DNA from 2 places in the Mycobacterium sp. NTMscope_Eco_3 genome. Region 2 is predicted to be linked to the other one. Evidence: predicted binding sites of a transcription regulator. Region 2 holds the regulator's gene; the other holds the start of a gene.

Region 1 (3,405 bases), 640 kb from region 2:
TCCGAATAGACGAACGTTAGGGTCGCCACGGCATAGTGCGGGCACCCGGGCCGGCAACAGCGACGGGGAACGTTCACGTTCGAAAGGCTATCGTGCACAAACGCCGCCCAAGCGCCGGACACGCGCAACCGGACGGGCGCCGATGTGCAACCGTTACCATCGGCGCGTGGGCGATTCGCGCAGTTCCCCGCGAAGAGATCGGTTTTCGGACGGATCGGCTCCGCGCCGACCGGTCACCCATCGACTCTTCCGCAGGGGTCGCGAGATGCGCGGCCCGCTGCTGCCCCCCAGCGTGCCGGGGTGGCGCAGCCGCGCCGAGCGGTTCGACATGGCGGTGCTGGAGGCCTACGAACCCATCGAGCGGAACTGGCAGGACCGGCTGACCGAGCTCGACGTGGCGGTCGATGAGATTCCGCGGATCGCGGCCAAGGATCCCGAGAGCGTGCAGTGGCCACCCGAGGTGATCGCCGACGGACCGATCCCCCTGGCCAGGTTGATCCCGGCCGGTGTCGACATCCGCGGCAACTCCACGCGGGCGCGAATTGTGCTGTTCCGCAAGCCAATTGAGCGAAGGGCCAAGGACACAGTCGAACTCGGCGACTTGCTGCACGAGATCCTGGTGGCCCAGGTGGCCATCTATCTCGACGTTGAACCGTCGGTCATCGATCCGACGATCGACGACGAATAACTACGGTGCGCGGCGTTTAGATGATGCCGCGCTTGAGGCGGCGGCGCTCGCGTTCGGACAGACCGCCCCAGATGCCGAAGCGCTCGTCATGCTCGAGCGCGTACTCGAGGCACTCGTGGCGCACCTCGCAGCCCAGGCAGATCTTCTTGGCCTCGCGGGTGGACCCACCCTTTTCCGGGAAGAAGGCTTCGGGGTCGGTTTGGGCGCACAGCGCTCGGTCCTGCCATTGGTCGGCGACGGGCGCCGGCAACGGCTCGGGCTCGAATGCGACTGGCGCATCAGGAACCACGGTCAGGTGCGGCCGGGCGGGACGGTCCGGCGCCGAGTCGATCGGGGTGTGCGGCGTGCTCGCCATGGCGCCTCGAAAAGTTTCGTAAGACATACGGTCGTCCGCCTCCTCAGCTTGATTGGAGAGAGAGTGTTTGATTCCCACTGTTCTGATGTACAGACAATTCGAACAAGTGATCGAATCTCGGTCTGCGACACCGGAGTCGGCCGGCCAACCGGGAAATGACACTGATGTGATTAGACACGGGTTGATCTGCCGGGTCAAGCACTTCGGCGAATTTCCATACCATCTCGTGATCGAATTTCGGCGTTTCTGTTGCTTTGGGCCGTCGGCGTGTCGATCACATAGCCCCCAACTTCCCCACAAGTGGTGGGGAAGCCCAACTTTGAGGCAGCCCCGACGGGCCCGCCACCGCGCTGTCGACGGGCAGTACTGTCGTGCTGTGTGAGGCTCAAGTGAAGGTCACCGTTCTGGTCGGTGGGGTTGGTGGCGCCCGCTTCCTGCTGGGGGTTCAACAGTTGTTCGGACTGGGTCAATTTCACACGCTACGGCGCCCAGACACGGAAGCCGGCAGTCACGAGCTGACGGCGATCGTCAACGTTGGCGATGACGCCTGGATCCACGGACTGCGAGTCTGCCCCGATTTGGACACCTGCATGTACACCTTAGGTGGAGGTGTCGACCCGGAGCGAGGGTGGGGGCACCGCGACGAAACCTGGCACGCCAAAGAGGAATTGGCGCGCTACGGGGTGCAGCCGGACTGGTTCGGACTCGGCGACCGCGACTTGGGCACCCACCTGGTGCGCACCCAGATGATCAACGCCGGCTACCCGCTGTCACAGATCACCACGGCGCTGTGCGACCGCTGGCAACCGGGCGCGCGGCTGCTGCCGGTCACCGACGACCGCTGCGAGACGCACGTGGTGATAACCGATCCCGACGACGGCAGCCGGCGGGCCATCCACTTCCAGGAGTGGTGGGTGCGCTACCGCGCCCAGGTGCCCACCCACAGCTTCGCCTTCGTCGGCGCCGAAAAGGCAGCCGCCACAACCGAAGCCACGGCGGCCATCGCCGACGCCGACGTCATCCTGCTGGCCCCGTCGAACCCGGTGGTGAGCGTCGGCGCCATTCTGGCCGTCCCCGGCGTCCGCGGCGCGCTGCGCGCGGCGAAGGCCCCGGTCGTCGGCTACTCGCCGATCATCGGTGGAAAGCCGTTGCGCGGCATGGCCGATGCCTGCCTGTCGGTGATCGGCGTCGAGTCCACCGCCGAGGCCGTCGGCCGCCACTACGGCGCGCGTGGGGGCACCGGCATCCTGGATTGCTGGCTGGTGAGCGAAGGCGACTCAGCCGACATCGACGGCGTGGCGGTGCGCTCGGTGCCGCTGGTGATGACCGACCCCGGGGCGACCGCCGAGATGGTCCGCGCCGGGCTGGAGCTGGCGGGGGTGGCGCCGTGACCCACAACGCTCCACCCGGCGAGCACGGCACCGCCGCCGCGATCGAGATCCTGCCCGTCGCCGGTCTGCCCGAGTTCCGGCCCGGCGACGATCTAGGCGCGGCCGTCGCCGCCGGGGCACCCTGGCTGCGCGACGGCGACGTCGTGGTGGTCACCAGCAAGGCGGTGTCCAAATGCGAGGGCCGGCTGGTGCCGGCGCCCCGCGACCCGGAAGAGCGCGACCGGCTGCGGCGCAAGTTGGTCGACGACGAAGCCGTGCGCGTGCTGGCCCGCAAGGGCAAGACCTTGATCACCGAGAGCCGGATCGGGCTGGTCCAGGCCGCCGCGGGCGTGGACGGCTCCAACGTCGGGCGCGACGAGCTGGCGCTGCTGCCCGTCGACCCGGACGGCAGCGCCGCCACGCTGCGCGCCGCGCTGCGCGAGCGGCTCGGCGTCGAGGTCGCCGTCGTCATCACCGACACGATGGGCCGCGCCTGGCGCAACGGCCAGACCGACGCGGCGGTGGGCGCGGCGGGTCTGGCTGTGCTGCATGGCTATTCGGGGGCGCTCGACCAACACGGCAACGAGTTGCTGGTCACCGAGGTCGCGGTCGCCGACGAGATCGCCGCGGCCGCCGATCTGGTCAAGGGCAAATTGACCGCGATGCCGGTGGCGGTGGTGCGCGGACTGTCCGTGACCGACGACGGCTCGACGGCGCGGCGCCTGCTGCGGCCCGGCACCGAAGACCTGTTCTGGCTCGGCACCGCCGAGGCGATCGACCTGGGCCGCCGCGAAGCGCAGCTGCTGCGCCGATCGGTGCGCCGGTTCGGCGCCGAGCCCGTCCCGGCCGATCTGGTGGAGGCGGCCGTCGCCGAGGCCCTCACCGCCCCGGCCCCCCACCACACCCGCCCGGTGCGGTTCGCCTGGCTGCAAAACCGGGCCACGCGGGCCCGACTGCTGGATCGGATGAAGGACAAGTGGCGCGCCGACCTC
Region 2 (3,405 bases):
CGTGACCTCTTCGAGGTAGTCGAACGGCGGGATCGTCGGGTATTTGCCCGCACCCTGGCCGACCCAGGTGCCCAGGAGCGGGGCCAGGGCCGCGAGGTCGGGATGCAACTCAGGGGGCATGCACCGAGCCTAGCGGGCCGCCCAGCGAGCGCCCGGCGAGATCCGTCAGCCCGGAGTGGCCACTCCGCGGTGCTCACGAAGCGCCTGGATCTCGCGCTCGAAGTCGTCCGCGGATTCGAAAGAGCGATACACGGAGGCGAACCGCAAGTACGCCACCTCGTCGAGATCACGCAACGGCCCCAGGATGGCCAGGCCGACCTCGTGGCTGGGGACCTCCGGGGAAGCCACGGCGCGCACGGTGTCTTCGACCTGCTGGGCCAGCAGATTCAGCGCGTCGTCATCCACCTGACGGCCCTGGCAGGCCCGTCGGACTCCGCTGATGACCTTTTCCCTGCTGAAGGGCTCGGTGACGCCGCTGCGCTTGACCACCGCCAGGACCGCGGTTTCCACGGTGGTGAAACGTTTTCCGCACTCGGGGCACGACCGGCGGCGCCGGATCGCCTGCCCCTCGTCGGTTTCGCGCGAGTCGATCACCCGGGAATCCGGGTGGCGGCAGAAGGGACAGTGCATGACCGCTCCTTCACCGTGCCGACAACGGGGTACCGCAGAACTTTGAGCGTACCTGTGCGCTGACCTGCGCGGCTAACGGAGCCGCCGTCCGCGGGGCCGCGCCACGCGCGCCGGCCGCGTGCCGGGCCGGACCCGTTGTCGCACAACGGCCGTCAGCCGATCGGAGCGATCAGCGTTTGGCCCGCAACCAGCGTCGGCGAGTTCAGGTCGTTGAGCTCACGGATGCGGTCGGCCACCTGGGCGGCCGGCGCGTCGGGCGCCACGCGGTGAGCGACATCCTGCAGCGACTCCCCCGCGTCGACCCGCACGACGGCGAGCCGGTTCGGTACGGGCGCGGCCGAATTCGTCGAGTCACCGTTGAGTACCTGCCCGACATTCGCGACGAGACCCAGCCACAAGGTGATCGCCCCGGCGGCCAATGCCAGACCGACCGTCGTCAGCCACGTGACGGAGCGCCTGCGGTGCGGGGCGACCGACATCGCGACCCCGGTGCCGTAGTAACGCGTCGGCGCGCCCGCCGGCCGTGCCGGCGCGGGACGCCGCGAGCGGGCCAGCCCGTCCCTGCCGTACCGAACGCCCTGCACCGGTCCGTTGATCGGGCGCCGAAGACTGCTGGTACGCGGCGCAAGCGTGTGGATGATTGTCATCTGCGTTCCTCCGGTCAACTAGCTCTCGCTCGTGTGTTCGACTCTAATCGCTCGTGTGTTCGAAACCCGAACATTTGAGCGAAGCGTGTCGCACGAGCAAAACGCTAGATCACGCCACCGACAACTCCGTCGGCCTCTACCACTGTCACGAGGCACAAATACCCGATCTCGGCAAGAGTTACACATTTGTGATTCGGCCGATGGCGGCGTCTTTCCGGCCACGGCGCGCCGGGGCGACACGCAAGTCGAACACATGTTTGATTCTTGTCGGCGGTGCCGTTACATTCAGTGTCATGGGCGACAGCAACGACACTTCCCCGAACGACACCGGCCCGGCCGGAGCGGGCGGCCGGCTGCACTCCGTGGATTCCGCGCTGACCGAACGGCAGCGGACCATTTTGAATGTCATTCGCGCCTCGGTGACCAGCCGCGGCTATCCCCCGAGCATCCGGGAGATCGGCGACGCCGTCGGGCTGACGTCGACGTCCTCGGTGGCCCACCAGCTGCGCACGCTGGAACGCAAGGGGTATTTGCGCCGCGACCCCAACCGCCCACGGGCGGTCGATGTCCGCGGCGCCGACGACGACGTGGCGGCGCCCGCCACCGAGGTGGCCGGGTCGGATGCGTTGCCAGAACCGACGTTCGTCCCGGTTCTGGGCCGTATCGCCGCCGGTGGACCGATCCTCGCCGAAGAGGCCGTCGAAGACGTGTTCCCGCTGCCGCGTGAGCTGGTCGGCGAGGGCACGCTGTTCCTGCTCAAGGTGGTGGGTGACTCGATGGTGGAGGCCGCGATCTGTGACGGCGACTGGGTGGTGGTGCGCCAGCAGAACGTCGCCGACAACGGCGACATCGTCGCGGCGTTGCTGGACGGCGAGGCGACCGTCAAGACGTTCAAACGCGCCGGCGGTCAGGTGTGGCTGATGCCGCACAACCCGGCGTTCGACCCCATCCCGGGCAACGACGCGTCCGTGCTGGGCAAGGTCGTCACGGTGATCCGCAAGGTCTAGCGACCGGCGGCTAGTCGGCCCTGGTGAAGCCGTTGGCCAAGGCGACCTCTTCGCTGGACAACCAGATCTCGGGGAGCGTGTCCTGGTACAGGTCGCTGCCCGGCGTGTAATACAGGCCGTAACGAGCGCTCGCCTTGATCGGGTAGCCGTCGGGCGCCTGGTACGGGTCGTCGAGCGGCAGATGGATGGTCGGACGCCCATCCGGGCCCGCCAGCCCGTTGTCCGCGCCGTCTTCCTCGTCCGCGGCGGCGTGCCGCCCGCCGGATCGCTGCGCCGCGCCGGCGGCGAAGGCCGCGGCCTCGGCGGCCCCGGACACGTCGGGCTCCGCCGTGACACCCTCTTCGGGTTCGACTTCCGCATCCAGCACGGCGACGTCGGGATACTCATCCTCGGGGCCGGCGGTTTCCAGGGCACCGGTCACGGCCTCGGCGTCCGGCGGGGTGTGCGGAACGGCGACGTCGGGATACTCGTCCTTTGCGTACTCGTCCTCGACGTAGCCGGCGTCCGCGTAGTCGGCGTCGACGTAGGCGGCGTCATCCGCGGTCTCGGACTCGGCGACCTCGGGAACGGCGTCGGTGTAGTCGGTGTAATCGGCTTCGGCGTCGGGATAGTCGGCCTCCGACAGCATCTCCTCCGACACGACGGGGATGGAGTCGGTGTCGATCGCGTCGGGGTCCTCCTCCTCGAGCCCGTATTCGCTCTCCGTCGGAACCTGACGCTGCCAGCTGACCCGCGCGGTGGCCGCGGCCTCCGTCGGCCGCTCGGGTTCGTGCGACCCGCCGAGCGCGAAATGCTCGCTCGCGAGGTCGGGTTCCTCCGGCCCCCAGGGCGCGTCGGCCGCGTCATAGCCGTGATCGGGCGCGTAGCCGGCGGCATCCTCGCTCCCGGAGCGACGCCGGCGCCATGCGAACAGCACCCACACCAACACCACCAGCAGCACCAGGACCGGTATCGCGGCCAGCCACCACCACGAATGCCCGCCGAATTTGTTGGCGTGGGACGGCATGGCCGCATTGCTCGGCTGGTTCTGACCCGACACCTGCAGTCCGCTCAACAACGGCGCCAGGTTGGACGGATCCGTGCTGAACGTGTTCTTCGCCCGGTTCCACGAAATCTTGCCG

What was found. The regulator LexA, encoded in region 2, represses DNA repair genes until DNA is damaged. The targets are predictions, from matches to a motif close to CGAACANNTGTTCG.
Region 1: the regulator LexA is predicted to act here: its motif matches at 1,143-1,156, upstream of cofD (2-phospho-L-lactate transferase).

The regions. Positions count from the first base shown of each region.
Region 1 is NZ_CDRJYZ010000001.1:4,218,158-4,221,562, forward strand. It holds gene AC0KTM_RS19405 (DUF3499 domain-containing protein) at 1-77, opposite strand, end outside; gene AC0KTM_RS19410 (metallopeptidase family protein) at 266-688, shown strand; gene AC0KTM_RS19415 (WhiB family transcriptional regulator) at 705-1,043, opposite strand; gene cofD (2-phospho-L-lactate transferase) at 1,433-2,434, shown strand; gene AC0KTM_RS19425 (coenzyme F420-0:L-glutamate ligase) at 2,431-3,405, shown strand, end outside.
Region 2 is NZ_CDRJYZ010000001.1:3,582,611-3,586,015, forward strand. It holds gene AC0KTM_RS16330 (peroxynitrite isomerase) at 1-120, opposite strand, end outside; gene nrdR (transcriptional regulator NrdR) at 166-630, opposite strand; gene AC0KTM_RS16340 (LysM peptidoglycan-binding domain-containing protein) at 783-1,277, opposite strand; gene lexA (transcriptional repressor LexA) at 1,571-2,284, shown strand; gene AC0KTM_RS16350 (LGFP repeat-containing protein) at 2,295-3,405, opposite strand, start outside.